One region of the Pseudoalteromonas sp. MMG022 genome, then DNA from elsewhere that is predicted to be linked to it. Evidence: predicted binding sites of a transcription regulator. Region 1 holds the regulator's gene; each other region holds the start of a gene.
What was found. Region 1 encodes sigma-54, which starts transcription at its own class of promoters, with help from an activator protein. Its sites were predicted from a motif close to GTTGGCACGNNNNTNGNNT; they were not measured.

Region 1 (5,741 bases):
GATTAAAGCAGACAATATACGCGTTGAAATAAATGAGCGACTAATGCAGTCGGAACGACCAGTTGAAATTACTGGACCGAGTTTAAAGATTACAGGCAAAGGTCTCTATGCCGATTTAAACACCGATATAATTGAATTAATAAACCATACTCGAACTATTTATTATGACCAATAAATTATTATTTACTGTAACCTTGCTTGGGTTGCTCCTATGCCACAGCGTTAACGCGCAGCAAAATAAGACGACCAGTGAGGTTTCCATCAAAGCGGGTAAGCAACAAGCCATGCTAAAAACCAATATTGGCATATTTGAACAGAATGTCGAAATCATTCATGGCAACCGTAAAATCAATGCCGACAGATTAGAAGTTCATCGCCGAGAAGAATTAGGCGATAATAAACAACTCCTCGTAGCAACGGGCAACCCTGCTCGCTTTATTGAAAAGCAGCTAGATGGAACTGAACTTACCGCCAGCGCGCTGGAAATCCGTTATGATGTTGCTAATCGTACTTTGGTCATCAAAGGCAATGCCTCTATCAACCAGTCTGGACAGATTATTCAAGCTCAGTCAATCACCTACGACATGGACAAACAACTGATCAGTGCTGAGCGAGGTGAACAGGATAACGCTCGAGTACACACCATTCTTGTACCTGAGAAGAAATCAAAAAAACCAGACCAAGGTAAGTAATTATGAGCGTATTGACCGCAACGGCTCTGGCAAAGAGCTACAAGGGCAGACAAGTTGTCAAAAACGTTAGCCTAAGCGTAGAAGCGGGTAGCATAGTCGGTTTACTCGGTCCAAATGGTGCTGGAAAAACAACGAGCTTTTACATGATTGTTGGCCTTGTTCCAAGTGACCATGGCACGGTTTGTATTAACGATCATGATATTACGCTATTGCCTATGCATAACCGAGCCCGCCTTGGTATAGGTTATTTACCGCAGGAATCATCTATTTTTAGAAAGCTAACAGTGTACCAAAACTTGATGGCAATTCTAGAAACGAGGAACTCACTAAACAAAGAAGCCCGAGAGCAGGTTTTAAACGAGTTATTGGATGAGTTCAACATCCAGCATATTCGTGACAGTTTAGGTATGGCTTTATCTGGAGGTGAGCGCCGTCGTGTTGAAATTGCTCGCGCTTTAGCCGCAAATCCAAAATTTATCCTCCTAGATGAGCCTTTTGCTGGTGTTGATCCCATTTCAGTGTTAGATATAAAGAAAATAATCGAACATTTAAAAAATAGAGGTATCGGTGTACTTATTACCGATCACAATGTTCGAGAAACCCTTGATGTATGTGAAAAAGCCTACATAGTATCACATGGTGAACTGATCGCATCTGGGACGCCTGAACATGTTTTGGCGGATCAAACAGTAAGAGATGTCTACCTTGGTGAACAATTCAGGCTATAGTTAATATACGCTTGGTCACAACAATAAAATAGAGAATAAGAAGGATTGTTAAAGGTACATGAGGCAATCGTTACAGCTGCGCATGGGGCAGCAACTTACCATGACACCGCAATTACAGCAGGCCATTCGTTTGCTGCAATTGAGTACGCTGGATCTACAACAAGAAATTCAAGAAGCGCTGGATAGCAACCCCCTTCTTGAAATAGAAGAGTCTGATTCCGATTCTGAGCTTGATAGTGATGCTCAAGAAAAAAATGGTAAAGATAATAGCCAGGACGATGCAAGCCAAGATCAGGACACCTATGAAGCAGAGGCCGTTAGCGACTATGAAATGGACTCTGATGCGGCGCTGAGCAAAGATACCGTCAGCGATGAATTGGCCATGGATGTTACTTGGGATGAGTACATGAGTGCCGCCCCTGCAGCCAGCAGCGGCCCTATGCCTGAAGACGAAACCGTTTATCAAGGCGAAACCACTGAAACCCTTCATGAATACTTAATGTGGCAACTTGAGCTCACTCCTTTTAGTCCAACGGATCATGGCATCGCTGTCGCAATCGTAGAGGCAATTGATGATAACGGTACTCTGACACTGAGCACCGAAGATATTCTAGAGAGCCTTAATGACGGCAATACTGAAGAGCTTATTGAACTTGATGAAGTAGAAGCAGTACTAAAGCGTATTCAATTGTTCGACCCAGTCGGTATTGGTGCACGCAGTTTGCAAGAGTGTCTCTGCATTCAGTTAAACCAATTTGACCCAAAAACAACACCTTGGCTCCAAGAAACCAAAATGATACTCAACGAGCACATTGATCTTTTAGCGAGCCGAGATTATCGCACCTTGATGAAAAAGACCAAGCTCAAGGAAACTGAGCTCAAAGAAATTATGACGTTGATTCATTCGCTCAATCCAAAACCCGCAGCGAGTATTATTCGGGAAGAGTCAGAATATGTAATCCCAGATGTATCAGTTAAAAAAGTCAAAGGTCGCTGGGTTGTTGAGTTAAATCCCGATTGTATGCCAAAAATCAGAGTGAATGATCACTACGCGGCAATGTCACGCTCAGTGAAATCCAGCACAGACAGTCAGTTTATACGCTCACATCTTCAAGAAGCTAAATGGTTCATTAAAAGCTTAGAAAGCAGAAATGAAACTTTAATGAAAGTTACTAATTGCATTGTGCAACAACAACAGGCATTCTTTGAACATGGCCCTGAAGCAATGCGGCCTATGGTGTTAAATGATGTAGCTGAAATGGTAGAGATGCACGAGTCAACCATCTCTCGAGTTACGACTCAAAAGTATATGCATACACCTAGGGGCATTTTTGAGTTGAAATACTTCTTCTCAAGCCATGTGAGTACAGAAAACGGAGGAGAGTGTTCATCCACTGCGATTCGAGCACTTATCAAAAAGCTAGTAGCTGCAGAAAATACCGCGAAACCATTAAGCGATAGTAAAATAGCAGATATCCTAGCAGAGCAAGGAATAAAGGTGGCCCGACGCACCATAGCCAAATATCGGGAGTCGTTAGCCATTCCACCGTCCAATCAGCGTAAGAGCTTGATTTAGACGTAATACCAAAGAAGGAAAATGCTTATGCAACTAAATTTAACTGGTCGTCATGTAGAAATCACTGATTCATTAAGAGACTATGTAACCAACAAGTTTGCGAAGCTGGAAAGGCATTTTGATCACATCAACAATGTACATGTGATCTTAGATGTTGAAAAGCTGGTCCAAAAGGCCGAAGCCACTTTACACGTCAATGGTGGAGAGTTATTTGCATCAACGGAACATCAAGATATGTATGCTGCGATCGATGGCCTTATCGATAAGTTAGATCGCCAAGTAATTAAACACAAAGAGAAGCTTACTCGACACTAATCATGAAATTAAGCTCACTTATCAATAAGGACTGCAGTAAAGCTGCGGTCCTTTTTAATAGCAAAAAACGGGTTCTCGAATACATCAGTGAGTTAGCGCATGAACAACTCCCAGAGCTAAGCCAACATGACATACTAAATGCATTGATGAGCCGAGAAAAATTGGGGAGTACTGGTATTGGTAAGGGCATCGCAATCCCTCATGGCCGAATCGAGGGTATCGACGAAGTTACCGCTATGTTACTCGTAAATCAGCAAGGAATCCCTTTCGATGCCATTGATAACCGTCCCGTCGATATATTTCTCGCACTGATAGTCCCAGATGGTGATAATCAACAGCACTTGAAAACCCTTGCAGCCATTGCCGAAAAGCTAAATAATAAAGAATTCTGTAAACAACTGCGCAATGCTGGCAATGATGAGGAACTTTATGCCATTATTGCTTCAGCAGACTAGGTTACCAAAGGGAGCATAATGGAACTAATCATCATTAGCGGTCGTTCCGGTTCTGGAAAATCCGTTGCCTTACGTGTACTCGAAGATTTGGGGTATTACTGTGTTGATAACATTCCTGTTAATCTACTGCCCTCACTAGTGCGCAGCGTATCTGACAATTACGATAAAATAGCCGTCAGTATTGATGTACGCAACCTGCCAAAAGAGCAACAAGACTTTAATGATATACTTGAGTACTTACCGGGTTTTGCAAACCCAATGTTGTTTTACCTTGATAGTGACGACAATACACTCATCAGACGCTTTTCCGAAACTCGCCGCCTGCATCCGCTATCAATACATGATCTGCCCTTAGATTTAGCAATAAAAGCAGAAAAAAAACTACTTGATGTACTCACCACTCGTGCAGATGTCCTGATAGACACCACAGATTTGAGTGTTCACCAACTCGCAGAAACCATTCGAGAGCGAATTTTAGGTAAGAAAGATAAACAACTTATCGTTACATTTCAATCATTTGGGTTTAAGCATGGCATACCTAAAGAGGCTGACTTTGTTTTTGACGCACGCTTTTTGCCAAACCCTCATTGGGAACCCGAGCTCAAGCCATTGACCGGTTTAGATCAACCCGTAAAAGACTACTTGGCAAGTCACAGCATTGTGCAAAAATTTACATGGCAAATTCAAACTTTCGTGCAAACTTGGCTACCCCACCTTGAGCGCAACAACCGTAGTTATTTAACCATCGCTATCGGTTGTACAGGTGGACAACATCGCTCTGTCTATCTAGCACAAACCATTGGTGAGAGCTTTGCACGTACGCACCCAAACATTAAAATCCGCCATAGAGAACAAGATACCTGATATTATGCGTTGTGAAGATACTTTCTTAATTCAGAATAAATGTGGATTACATGCCAGAGCCGCGTCAGTACTCGCACAGTTAGCAGTGAAGTTCGATGCACAAATTACTCTATACCAAGATGATAAATCTGCCGATGGCAACAGTGTGCTTGCATTGCTACTACTAGAAAGTAGCCAAGGCAAAGAGGTTAAAGTCGTTTGTGACGGACCAGATGCGCAGGGAGCACTTCAAGCGATTGGTGAGCTAATTGCCCAAAAGTTTCATGAGCAAGAATAAGTTAGCAGGCTTATACTCTATATAAAAACCACTTAGATACTTGGTAAGCAGGCAGAATTTACGTTAAACTCTTAGGCAATGAGTTGTGCCTGACTTTCTCTGTCATACCTTAGCTGGCTCTTCAGCTTCTCCTTAAGGCACTGCGTTAAAATAACAACAGTATTTGAAGGAAGCCTATGCCTGAAGCCCTTGAACAAGACTATACACTGCAACAACTGCAACAAGTAACGCAGGCTTTAAATAGTGGACAGTTTGTTCAAGTCAGACGCATTTTGGCTGAAACTGCACCGTGTGATACTGCACTACTGCTAGAGTCCTCTCCACACAAGGTTCGTCGCCAACTTTGGCAACTGGTCGACCCAGATATTCAAGGTGATGTACTAGAAGAGCTATCGGAAGATGTTCGTCTTAGTATCATCGTCCAGATGGAACCTGAGCTCATCGCCGCCGCCACCGAAGATATGGATGACGATGACCTTGGGGAAGTACTGAGAAGCTTGCCTGAAACCGTCTACCAAGATGTGGTCGGTGCGATGGATGCCCAAGATAGAGAGCGTGCAACTCAAGCTCTATCTTATCAGGAGCGCTCAGCCGGTGCCTTGATGAACACCGATACCGTTACCATTCGTCCAGACGTCTCGTTAGATGTGGTGCTAAGATACCTAAGGCTCAGAGGCGAACTGCCAGATGGTACCGACGATCTCTATGTGGTTGATAAAGACAACTGCTTTATTGGTGCTTTATCACTTAACAGCTTGCTGACAAACTCACCAGATCAGCTGGTCCGTGATTTGATGGACACTGATAAAGAATCTATTCCTATCACCATGGAAG
Region 2 (5,741 bases), on a different contig from region 1:
GCTTTTATCGCAGTTGCAGATTCACCACTTTTCGCCCTTAGCACCTCTTCAGCATGAGCTGCACTCGAGTGCAAGCCATCAACTGTATGATGAAGAGTGTCTGCCACTTTATCTGATACAGGGTGCTCCTCATCACTGTATTGCGCGTGTGTTGGCTGATCTTTAGAGTTAGACTTACGATTAGAGTTACTTGTCGCTGTATTTGTAGTAGCCATGATTAATCCTTATAAAAAGTAAATGTCACTTGTATAAAGCAATCAACAGGCCAAACTTAAATAACTTAAAAATCAAAGTCTTATATAAAAACTCAATATTGAATTGTAACCTATACAGTCTGAGTGAGAAAAATTTACACTGTACAATTTTCGTACCCGACAAAGTGAATACGTGTGCTTGAAAAGTTACTCGTGCTGAAAGCAAGCGTGTCGCACACCACAGAGAAAAACAATCATAATTAAAGTATTAATATTTACACCTTAGCGTACCACTCATTTGTGATGTAGGTTCTTCCAACATTGTGAAGAAATTACAGGTAAAAATTTACCACCTTCCCGCCCCTCTCCACGCATCGCTCACAACATGTTGTTTCAACTAACTTTTAATTAAGGGCTGGTTGGCATAATAACTGCGACACTGTACCTTTCAATTTAACACGGTGAAGCCATATGGATATTTTATCGTTAGAGAAGTTTTGGCAGCTCATACATGAAAAAGTAGAAGCTTGGGTTGAACTAAGCATTAAAAATGTACCCAACCTCATTGTTGCCATCATTATTTTTGTACTATTTCTTTTCTTATCCAGCCTAATTGCTAAGTGGTCACTCAAGCTACTCAAAAGGGCATCTAACTCTGTTCAAGTCGCAGGGTTACTAGCGGCAATCATTAAGCTGGTTGTAATAGCCATAGGCTTTTTCTTCGCTTTGGATATTATGGGGCTCTCTGGTGCGGTCGCGTCACTTTTAGCTGGTGCAGGAATTATTGGGCTTGCTATCGGTTTTGCATTTCAAGATATGACAGAAAACCTCATTGCGGGTGTCGTCATGGGGATACGTAAGCCGTTTAGGGTAGGTGATATCGTAGAAACAAGTGATACCTTTGGTACGGTTAAACAAATCAACCTGCGTAATACGCTAATCGAGAACTTCTATGGACAGCTTCATATAATCCCAAATAAAATACTTTTCAAACATGACCTTAAAAACTATTCGAGTACAGGTAAGAGGCGTATAGAGGTAGCCGTCGGTATATCTTATGCCGACGATATTGACAAAGCTCGAGATGTTATAGAAAAAGCGATTAATGAGCATGAGTTTGTTATAAACAAACAAGAAACCGCTGTCTATGCCAGCCACTTTGGTGATAGTGCAATAAATTTACTCGTTTGGTTTTGGATAGCATATCCAGGCAACGGGAACTTTATGGATATTCGTCACAAAGCCATTGTTACCATCAATAAGGCACTCAATGAGAACGATATCCTCATACCATTTCCTATTCGCACGCTTGATTTTAATGCTAAGGGTGGGAAGACCTTGCAGGATATGCAAAAGCATGATGAGTAATTTGACTCGCTAAAGAACGTTAAAAATGGCCTGATACCAAAGCCAAAGATTTTTAATCATTTAACACGCTTGCTATAAGTAAGGTTAACTTAAATACGTGCGCCTTTCCCTGTTGAACCTTGCGCTCTTTATTTAAATAAAAACACCGCTATGATAAATCACAGCGGTGAAAAACAACATGTAAACTGGGCACTATGTTTGGAATAATTGTACGTCAAAATACATATTCAACAGACAAAGATGCCACATCCATATTCGGGTCTATTCTATCATCCAGCTCGTAGCGCTCATACTCCAGTCGCATGTTTACATTGTTAGTCACAGCGAAGGCAACACCCGCACCATAAAACCAATCGCCGCCATCAAGTTCAGTACCAACCCTACCTACTTCTGGAATATTGGCATAAATATCAGCATTCCACTCAAGCCACCCTCCTTTTGCATAGAGTGAAAATCTATTACTGAGTGGCGCAGAAAAACGCGCAGCTAACGAGACACCATCAAGCTCTGCATTGCTATCGATATCACTAGCTTCATCAAAGTTTTGATAGGCAAGCTCAACACTAAAGTATTCATTTAGAGCCGTACCGATATAACCCTTTAACATCGACTCATCTTCATCAAAGCTGGTATCGTTTTCTCTGTCATCCCACTGAAACGAATACTGACCATAGCCAATACCGGCATACACCTTAGGCTCACCATTAAAATCAAAGTAATTGCCTTGTGCAGCAGATGCTACCCCACTCATTGCTAAAACCATAGACGCAGCGGTAATTGAAGCGAATTTACGCATAATAATTCCTTGTGTATTTATAGAAAGTTGTGAATTGAAATTTAGTGATAAAAAAAGCGCTCATAGGAGCGCTTTTAAGCATTGGGTAATTAAGATTCTTTAACGATTTTTAGCTCTGTATTAACATCACGTACGTCAGCTGTATTCTTCGCTATGGCTACAGCGAGCTGCTTCTCTGAAGAAGAAGCCACTTCCCCACGCAATGTTACTTCGCCGTTTTCAACATCAACTTCAATGTCGCTGGCATCAACATCCGTATCAAATAGAAAGCGTGTTTTAATCACGGTAGCTATTTTAGCGTCCGTAAATGTAGACTTATCCATATGGTTGCTTTTATCTTGCTGAGCGCTCTCAACGATGGTGATCTGGTTCTCAACCTCTTTTACTCCGTCGATCCCCTCAACGAGTTCTTCAGCGAGTTTTTTATCTACGCTACGCTCAACTTTACCAGTCAGGATAACTACCCCCCCCTTGACATCGGTGTTGATGTCAAAAGAATCTAGGTTCGTGTTAAATAGCAGCGTAGCTTCTGCTTTACCATCTATCCAAGCATCGCTTGCTTCTTTCTCCCACGTGTTATCTTTAGCGCTTGCTGAGGTTGCAGCCAAAGTTGAAGCCAATGCGATAGTAATCAATGTGCGTTTCATAATCATTCTCCTTAAATTATTTGGTCGAATTAGATGAAGCACAACGCATACCAAAAGTAAAACATCATATAAATCAAACAAATAAAAGAAAACCTTAGTTCTATATGCGCCTCTATTGCATTGAACATGAAATTTTTACAGGTAAAATATTCACGGCCTTTGTAACTTTTTGACAGGCTATGTCAAACAACTGCACTGTTATCCATCTACTTGCTATCACTAGACGTCGCAATACAGGCTCATTCGTTTTTTAAAGTACCAAGCTTACCCATCACACACTGTTATAAATCACATGAGTCACAATCATGCAAAAATTACGTGAAGTGATTACAACCATTAAGTAAAAATTACATCTTCCTAGTTAAAAACCCCATAACCACATGAAAATAAAGTAAAAACAATATGGCATAGGACATGCTTGATGATATTTGAACACGCAAAGTTTAATTTGTTGAAGATTAAGGAGAGAATATATGACGCATCCCAATCATGATTTAAGTACAGTTAAAGAACTGATCAAAGTACTAAATGCAGGCGTAGAGTTTTACACGCAAGCCAAGAAGAACATTGACAACCTTATACTGGCACGAATTTTTGAGAAAAATATTCTCGATAAGGCACAGGCCGTATCTGAGCTACAAAAATTCATAGTTGCCGATGAGGGTAAAATTGAAGATGACAACGCGTTAAGCGTTGAACTTCGAGAGTCCTATACTAAAGTCATTTCGCTTATTAGTACGGATAAAGAGCATACCTACCTTTCTCAGCTTGAAGAGGTCGAAGATAAAGTACTGAGAAAAATCGACAGAGCTTTAAAGCAAGACTTACCACCTAGCTGTACACTCGCCCTCAATCAAATCCGCTCGGTGATGCAGGCAAACCATGATGAGATGAAAGGCCTGAAAGAAACTACGGCTTAACAGCCTAAGTACAAAGGAGGTTCCCATGTTACGTTGGTCACTTATTTTTTTAGTACTTGCGCTTATTGCCGCTGTATTTGGTTTTGGTGGCATCGCGGGTGCAGCAGCTAGCATTGCGAAGATTTTGTTCTTTATCTTCGTTGCTTTTTTAGTGCTGTCATTTCTTCTGTCGTTAATAAATAAATCAAAAGGAACAAGGTGATATTATGAATAGCTTAAAAACATTGATACAAGTCTTTGGTGCAGCAACACTATTGACACTAGCTGGTTGCTCTGACGGCCCTGCCGAGGAAACAGGCGAAGAGGTTGATGAAATGGTCACTGACGCTCAAAACGCTGTCGAAGACGCTTGTGAAAACCTCAAAGAAGCAGCGAAAGCAGAAAACGAAAACTGTTAATAACACAAACTAAGCTCAAAAGTGCGCCCCCCGCCTTTTGAGCTTTTCAACGAGCTAAAAGCTGGCGGTGACGACAACTTCCCAATTACGGCCCACTTGTGGCAACACTGAATTGTAAAACCCTTGAGTGCGTGAAAGGTTACCATCAGCACTTGTAAATGCATTGCCCGAGTCGGCAGGTCCAAGCCCAGAATGATATATTTGACTATCAAATAGATTGTTAATTTTAACGTGAACACTGAGCCTATCACTGCGCCACGTCAAATTTAGGTTCGTTGTCAAATAGTCTCCAAGCTTAATTCCCTGTGCTCTTAATGGGTTTCTTAAGTAAAGGTGCCGAGAAGATACATAGTTAAACCGAGTATTTACACTCCATTGGGAAGTAACCGGCACATTAAAACCAATATTCAGTTTGTGTGGCGCTATATCACCCAAGGGCAATCGATACTCTTCGCATAGCGTGCTATCTTGCTTACAGGCTGCGCTGCCACTACCTATCCAACGGCCACGCTGATGATCATAGTTGATATAACTCGTAACATCAGTATAACTGTAGTTTATGTAACTGCTTATCTGAGCTGCGTCAAACCAGTGATTATCCATCTCATATTTAACACGCCACTCAATTCCTTTTACATCCCTTTTACCCGCATTATCCGCTTCTTCTTTTATTACGTTTTTATATTTACTATAAAAAGCTGACCAATCACTAAACCATGCCCCACTTTGATACATCCATATTAACGACAAGTCACGAACTTCTTCTGGCAACAAGTTAGGATTGGCATTGCGACCATTCCAGCCGCCATAGAGTTGAATGGGTGCAGGTTCTTGAAAAGCAGTGGCATAAATTATCTTAAATGTATTGCGTTCATTGTAATCATAAGTAGCCGCCACTCTGGGCTTGATGAATGTGCCATAGGTTGAATTATTATCCCAGCGAATGGCGCCACTTAACGACCAACCTGGCATTTTTAAACTAGCTCTAAAATATGCGCCTCTGTCTGTAGTTCGAATGAGATTAGACTCGTCCATTTCCCCCAACGCACCAAGTAGTACAGGCATGCTGCTGTCGGTGGAATAATATACCCCTTTGCCCAGTCCATAAGGTCCCAACTGTCCATCATCTTCTAATGAGCAGTACGCAGATGCCCAATACCCACAAATTTCATAAGCTTTGGTTAATTCCTTTCTTTCGTATTTAATTCCCGCAGCCAAATGTAATGAGTCTGAATATTGGTAGTCATAATCCTGACGAGCTTGCCAAGAGGAGTTAAACGAGTTCCAATCGGAAATGGTGACGAACGAATATTGGGAGTTTTCGCTGTTTTTATCAGGGCTTGCCTCAGCCCAATTACCGTATCTCTGTTCAGTGCGATAGCGCAAGAAGCTTTTCACTCCAAAGCCTGAAGAAAAAA
Region 3 (5,741 bases), on a different contig from region 1:
TAGTTCAACACCGCCGGTCATTTTAGTGCCACCATTGAGGTGATTTTCATTGGTACGGACCATAGTGTTGCCGCGCTGCTGGCTCGATTTTGCCGCCTTAAATGCCTGTGCAAAATCGATATCTTTGGCTTTATAGCCTGGGGTGTCGGCATTGGCGATATTACTTGCTAGAATTTCCGCTCGTTGAGACCGAATGAGCATTGCATGTGGATGTACGCCCAACGCCTTATCAAAACTAATTGCCATAACACAACTCCAAAAATTTGACTCTTAGGAGTTAAAGCAAAAGGTGGGCCAAAAATAATGCCGGCGGTAAAACCGCCGTATACTATTGTTTTTTCTGGTAAATAATTCCTGGGTTACAGCGGATCATATCAAATGAATCGCTTAACCCTGCCATTGATTCGGAAGCGCCAAGAAACAAATATCCCTTAGGATTTAATGCTTGGGCAAACTGTGAAATGATCTTAGCTTTGACTTGCGGAGAAAAGTATATCAGTACATTTCGGCAAAATATAACATCAAACTTTCCCATTAACGCATAGGAATCGAGCAAATTAAGGTGCCTAAAATTAACCATTTTGCGAATAGGGTCGACCACCTGAGCCATACCATTACCACTATCTTTAAAAAACTTCTTTCTACGCTCAGCCGACAACCCTCTGGCAAGAGCAAGCGCATCATATTCTGCATTTTTGCACATATCCAACATGGTATTAGAAATATCGGTGCCCGTTATTTGGACACCCATCTTTAGACCACCTGGGCTTTTGCTTTGAAATTCGCTCGCAGACATGGCAATAGAATATGGCTCTTGTCCTGATGAACTGGCCGCTGACCATATCTTAACTGGCCTTCTTAAATCGCTAAATTCAGGAAAGATCTTAGTTTTTAGTAACTCAAATGGATAGGCATCCCTAAACCATAAAGTCTCATTGGTGGTCATAGCATCGACCACCGCGGCACGTAATTGCCGCTCATGAGGGCTTAAAGTCTTACTGACCAATGCAGATAACGTATCAACACCAAATCGAGCCATCAATGGTGCCAAACGACTTTTCACTAAATAAAGTTTGTTATCGCCAAGTACGATACCACACTGCTGCTCTAGAAAAGTTCTGAATTGATCGTATTCGCTTTGTTGAAGGTGTTTATTTTCCAAAGTATTACCGCCATTCATTAGTCACAGTGAACCCACTTTTTAACGGCAGCTGCCAATTCATCCGGGTTAAACTTTGCGATAAAATCATCTGCACCGACCTTTTCGATCATGGCCTGATTAAATACCCCGCTCAAGGAAGTATGTAAGATAACGTGTAAGGGTGCCAATTTTGGATCCGCTTTTATTTCTGCTGTTAATGTATAACCATCCATTTCAGGCATTTCAACGTCAGAAATAAGTAAACCTACTCGCTCGGTAATATTATTTTGACAATCCACTTCAGCGATTTCCCGAAGCCTCAATAGCGCTTCTTTACCGTTTTTAGCAAGCTCAGTTTGTACACCTAACGGCTCAAGTGCTCGTTTTACCTGATTTCGCGCTACCGCTGAGTCATCAGCAATAAAAACAATTCGCTCACCTAAATCTTTTTGCATTTCGCCATCTGATACTATGTCTTGACTAACCTCGGTATCCACAGGACATATCTCATTGAGAATTTTCTCGACATCTAATATTTCAACTAGTTCATTTTCAATCTCAGTGACCGCGGTAAGGTATGAATAACGGCCTGCACCCGAAGGCGGTGGCATGATCTTTTCCCAGTTCATATTTACGATGCGCTCTACAGCACCAACCAAAAACCCTTGAACAGAGCGATTGTATTCGGCAATGATGATAAAGCAGTTATGGATGTCTTCAATAGGCGGGCCACCTACAGCCAAAGACATGTCTATCACCGATATGGTTTGCCCTCTAATATGTGCTACTCCCCTAACGAAAGGGTTTGACTTAGGCATGTTTGTCAATGGTGGACATTGGAGCACTTCACGTACTTTAAATACGTTAATGCCGAAACGTTGTCGACCCTTAAGCCTGAAAAGCAACAACTCTAGGCGGTTTTGCCCAACCAACTGTGTCCGTTGGTTTACTGAGTCTAAAATACCTGCCATCTCAATCTCCTACCTATAACATTGCTTAACGGAACGATACTTGCAGACGCTAATAAAGGAACTTTAACTCTTGAAGAGGTGCCACAATTAACGCAAAATCTTTATACCCTTTTTCACATGATAAGCATAGTCGAAACATCATGAGTTTGTTAAAAAAAACCAAAACCTTCGGGTTTTTTTCCACAATGGTATATATTCTACTCAGTTGTGAAGTTTATGCTCAAAATTACAACAATCAAGCACTTGAAGAAGCTGCTAGGACCTATATTGCAGACTTAATTGCAATGAAGCCTGATAGTAAACTTCAAATCAGTGCAATTCCTTTGGATGCAAGACTTCCAACCCGTTACTGCGAGCAACCAATCGATATATCTACAAATGCGTCGCCACCGTTTAATCGGCAGGTAACCGTACAACTTAAATGTGACGATTTATCTGGTTGGACACAGTACGTTCATATTCGTGTTGAGGAACTATTCCCTGTCATCGTCAGTAATGCCCTTATTTCCAAAGGCGAACTGTTGACTGAAGAGCACCTAAAATTGGAGTATAGAGCCAAGCACTTCGTCAGAGCTTCATACATAGACGATAAAAATTTACTAATCGGCAGCCGAAGTAAGCGAACTTTGCGAGAAGGTATGCCTATTGGGATGCATCAAATCTGCATGGTATGTAAAGGCGATATCGTCAGCATTTATGCCAAAACAGCAACTTTGACTATTAAAACAACGGGAATAGCTTTGCAAGATGGAAACATCGGTGAGCAAATTCAAGTTAAAAATCAAAAGTCTGGAAAAATACTTTCGGCAAGGGTAAAAGATGTTGATTCTGTTGAGGTCAATATCTAAAATTTTTGCTAAAGTTATACAAGTAGCAGCCGATATTCTAAACAAGAAAGTAATTTTTGGGTCACAATCATGGTAAATAACGTTAAAGGTCAAACGCAATCTAGCAGCGTGCTTAATAATATTAAGCAACAAAAAGCTGAGTTGCAAAAAAATGAAGCAAATGCGAGTAGCAATGCGCAAACTAAAGCGCCTGAAAAAGCCGCATCTGATTCTGTTAGCCTAACACCTCAAGCTAAGCAGTTGAAAAGCCTGCAGGACAAAGCGCAAGATGCGCCAGCATTTGACAATGAAAAGGTAGCTGAACTTAAAAAAGCTATCAGCGAAGGCAAGTATCAAATAGACGCTCAAAAGTTGGCGAAGAATATTGCTGCATTCGAGTTTGACATGTATGGATGATCAACTCTCACTTTGCATACATAAGCTAGAGAAGCAGCTCACTCATTTAACAACTCTGACCCTGTTGTTAGATAGTGAGCTTGATGCGTTGGCGGCCAAGAAAGGTGATGGACTGAAGGGTCTCGCTAAGGAAAAGTTACAGCTACTCAACACAATTCAAAAAGTTGACAAAGAACTGTCAGGCTTTGATAAGAGTTTATTTCAACAACAAGAAGCCAAAGATTACGCTTCAAAAATTGATGCACTACTGCGAGAGTGTAAGCACAAAAACGAAGTAAATGCGCATGCAGCACACTTAGCACATCTAAGTGTAAGAGAGTTAAAAGATATTTTGATAGGTGTGCCCTCTTCCGTTACCTACAGCCAAGATGGTGCTGTCGTTTCACGAAATAACGAACTCGTTAAAAATCTAAAAGCATGATCGTCAGGCTCTGTGATTAACAGAGCCTCAAGCCACATCAGTAATAAGTAACCCGCTTGATTTTTCTAGGTTTCACTTGAGTAATGTACAAATCATGTACACGCTTCATATCAAGCTCAAGTTCTGTCACATATGTGTCGCCTGCTGAATAGCTCTTCACTACTTTTGCGCCTCGAATGACACCATTCACTTGACTCTGCAATCCATCGTTTTGTGCTATCGCACCTTTTACCGTCATCGTTGACGAGATATTTTGGCCATAAACCTGCTCAGTCAGTTCACGATATGCTTCTAGTTTTGAAACCTTAACAGCCATAAGCATTTTTTGCGTGTCATTTTCTCCAGGCTGAGCACTCAATGGCGCATACCCAATTGCTTTTAACACGGGGTAATGATCTGGTTCAATGTACTCGTATTCAATATGCTTGTCGAAAACACTACTACAACCAGTTAGAATAAACAGTAAACTTGCCGTCACTATAAAATTAGCTAGATTTATCGTTCTACTGATGTCCATCTTTGCTCACCTCATAAAAATAATGCATTTCACGATGCACAATCCTTGCCAAAAATTATGGTACATGAATTGCTTTAGTTAACTATCAATCTTTCGAGGTTCTATATTATGATGAAGGCAATCACATTATTCGCACTATGTGTGATGAGCTTAGGCGTTAAGGCTGAGTGGTATGAGGTAGTTGGCTATGCTAGCACCCAAGGGCGTGATGTATCTCAAGCTCGTCAAGCAGCCGTAAAAGATGCTATCACACAAGCACTTATATTCTCAGGAGCAACCGTGACTAGCGTGCAAAGCGTTGCTGATGGGGTCTTGGCTCAAGATGATTTGAAAATAAAATCTCATGGTGAAATTCAACAAATTAACCTCGTCAGTGAAAGTAAAGAGCAAGATCAATATACCGTCACACTACATTTAGATATTTATGCGACAAAGGGACAATGTTTAGCACAACAATTTAATAAGCAAATAGCCATCACGCAAAGTCAGCTAACTCAGCCGCACCAAGCAAGACTGGGTCAAATATTTGACATATCTAAATCGGTGTCACAAAGACTGTTTAATACTCTGAACGAGCGCACCAATGCGGTTAAGCCTATCCCTTACTTGAATACCGCAATAAACGTGCAAGAGTATTTTACGCAACAGTTTGACTACAATCACTTGCTTGTTGAAACGATTGCCATGAATAGTAACAGCCAATATGTACTACTAAGTCAAATCACAGATGTAGCTGGGTTGGATAAACTCAATAACGACTACGCGTTCTGGCAAGATGATGAATACCTGAGAAGTTTTAAGATAGATTTTGCGCTTTATGATGCCATGACCTTTGAAAAAGTATGGTACCAACACTATACAACTCAAGGGATTTGGCCTTTCGAAAAGACTGAATTAATTGATGTATACAGCGAAAAATTTTGGCGCTCTCATTATGGGCAGCGCATTCAGGAAGTTTTTAATAAAGTGAGTCAAGACCTCAATACAGCTGTGTCATGCATTCCCACTAAAGGTAAAATTCTATATTTAGACAGTGAGCAGGTTGTCATCAACTTAGGTAAAGATCATGGCCTGGAACCTGGCAAGGTATTAACTATCATGCATCGCAGCGATATCATGATGGGTAATGGCAATATCATTAACTCAACGACAAAAACAATAAACCAGCTCAAAGTAGTCAATGTAAATATGCAAAGTGCAACAGCGGTAAACTTAAATACTCGCCCGCTTAGCAATGTACAACTCAATGATATTGTACAAGTACAAGTCAAAAGCGAAGAGAGTTTTGCTCTGGATAACTAGTAACTTTAATTCACTAGGTAGCGCGGTTTCTTCGCGCCACCTAGATCAACCGACTATCAATAGCTCTCAGCTCGATAAGCTACACAGCTATAACACCCAGGGCTCGCATTGTGAATGTGCACGTAATCAATTTCTGGATTAGCGA

Region 2: a site for sigma-54 is predicted at 3,042-3,060, ahead of L1070_RS12240 (BON domain-containing protein). Genes of this name have one in related genera too.
Region 3: a site for sigma-54 is predicted at 4,329-4,347, ahead of L1070_RS03895 (LPP20 family lipoprotein). Genes of this name have one in related genera too.

Annotation. Positions count from the first base shown of each region.
Region 1 is NZ_JAKFZQ010000004.1:102,601-108,341, reverse strand. It holds gene lptC (LPS export ABC transporter periplasmic protein LptC) at 1-175, shown strand, start outside; gene lptA (lipopolysaccharide transport periplasmic protein LptA) at 165-692, shown strand; gene lptB (LPS export ABC transporter ATP-binding protein) at 695-1,420, shown strand; gene L1070_RS04925 (RNA polymerase factor sigma-54) at 1,479-2,996, shown strand; gene hpf (ribosome hibernation promoting factor) at 3,024-3,311, shown strand; gene ptsN (PTS IIA-like nitrogen regulatory protein PtsN) at 3,314-3,766, shown strand; gene rapZ (RNase adapter RapZ) at 3,785-4,630, shown strand; gene L1070_RS04905 (HPr family phosphocarrier protein) at 4,635-4,907, shown strand; gene mgtE (magnesium transporter) at 5,084-5,741, shown strand, end outside.
Region 2 is NZ_JAKFZQ010000012.1:40,865-46,605, reverse strand. It holds gene L1070_RS12255 (hypothetical protein) at 1-215, opposite strand, end outside; gene L1070_RS12250 (mechanosensitive ion channel family protein) at 666-1,562, shown strand; gene L1070_RS12245 (outer membrane beta-barrel protein) at 1,777-2,358, opposite strand; gene L1070_RS12240 (BON domain-containing protein) at 2,448-3,005, opposite strand; gene L1070_RS12235 (PA2169 family four-helix-bundle protein) at 3,479-3,925, shown strand; gene L1070_RS12230 (DUF1328 family protein) at 3,951-4,127, shown strand; gene L1070_RS12225 (hypothetical protein) at 4,132-4,323, shown strand; gene L1070_RS12220 (TonB-dependent receptor) at 4,378-5,741, opposite strand, start outside.
Region 3 is NZ_JAKFZQ010000003.1:154,648-160,388, reverse strand. It holds gene flgB (flagellar basal body rod protein FlgB) at 1-246, opposite strand, end outside; gene L1070_RS03920 (protein-glutamate O-methyltransferase CheR) at 329-1,162, opposite strand; gene L1070_RS03915 (chemotaxis protein CheV) at 1,180-2,112, opposite strand; gene flgA (flagellar basal body P-ring formation chaperone FlgA) at 2,253-2,960, shown strand; gene flgM (flagellar biosynthesis anti-sigma factor FlgM) at 3,030-3,356, shown strand; gene flgN (flagellar export chaperone FlgN) at 3,349-3,777, shown strand; gene L1070_RS03895 (LPP20 family lipoprotein) at 3,815-4,294, opposite strand; gene L1070_RS03890 (flagellar assembly protein T N-terminal domain-containing protein) at 4,403-5,596, shown strand; gene L1070_RS03885 (DUF1203 domain-containing protein) at 5,653-5,741, opposite strand, start outside.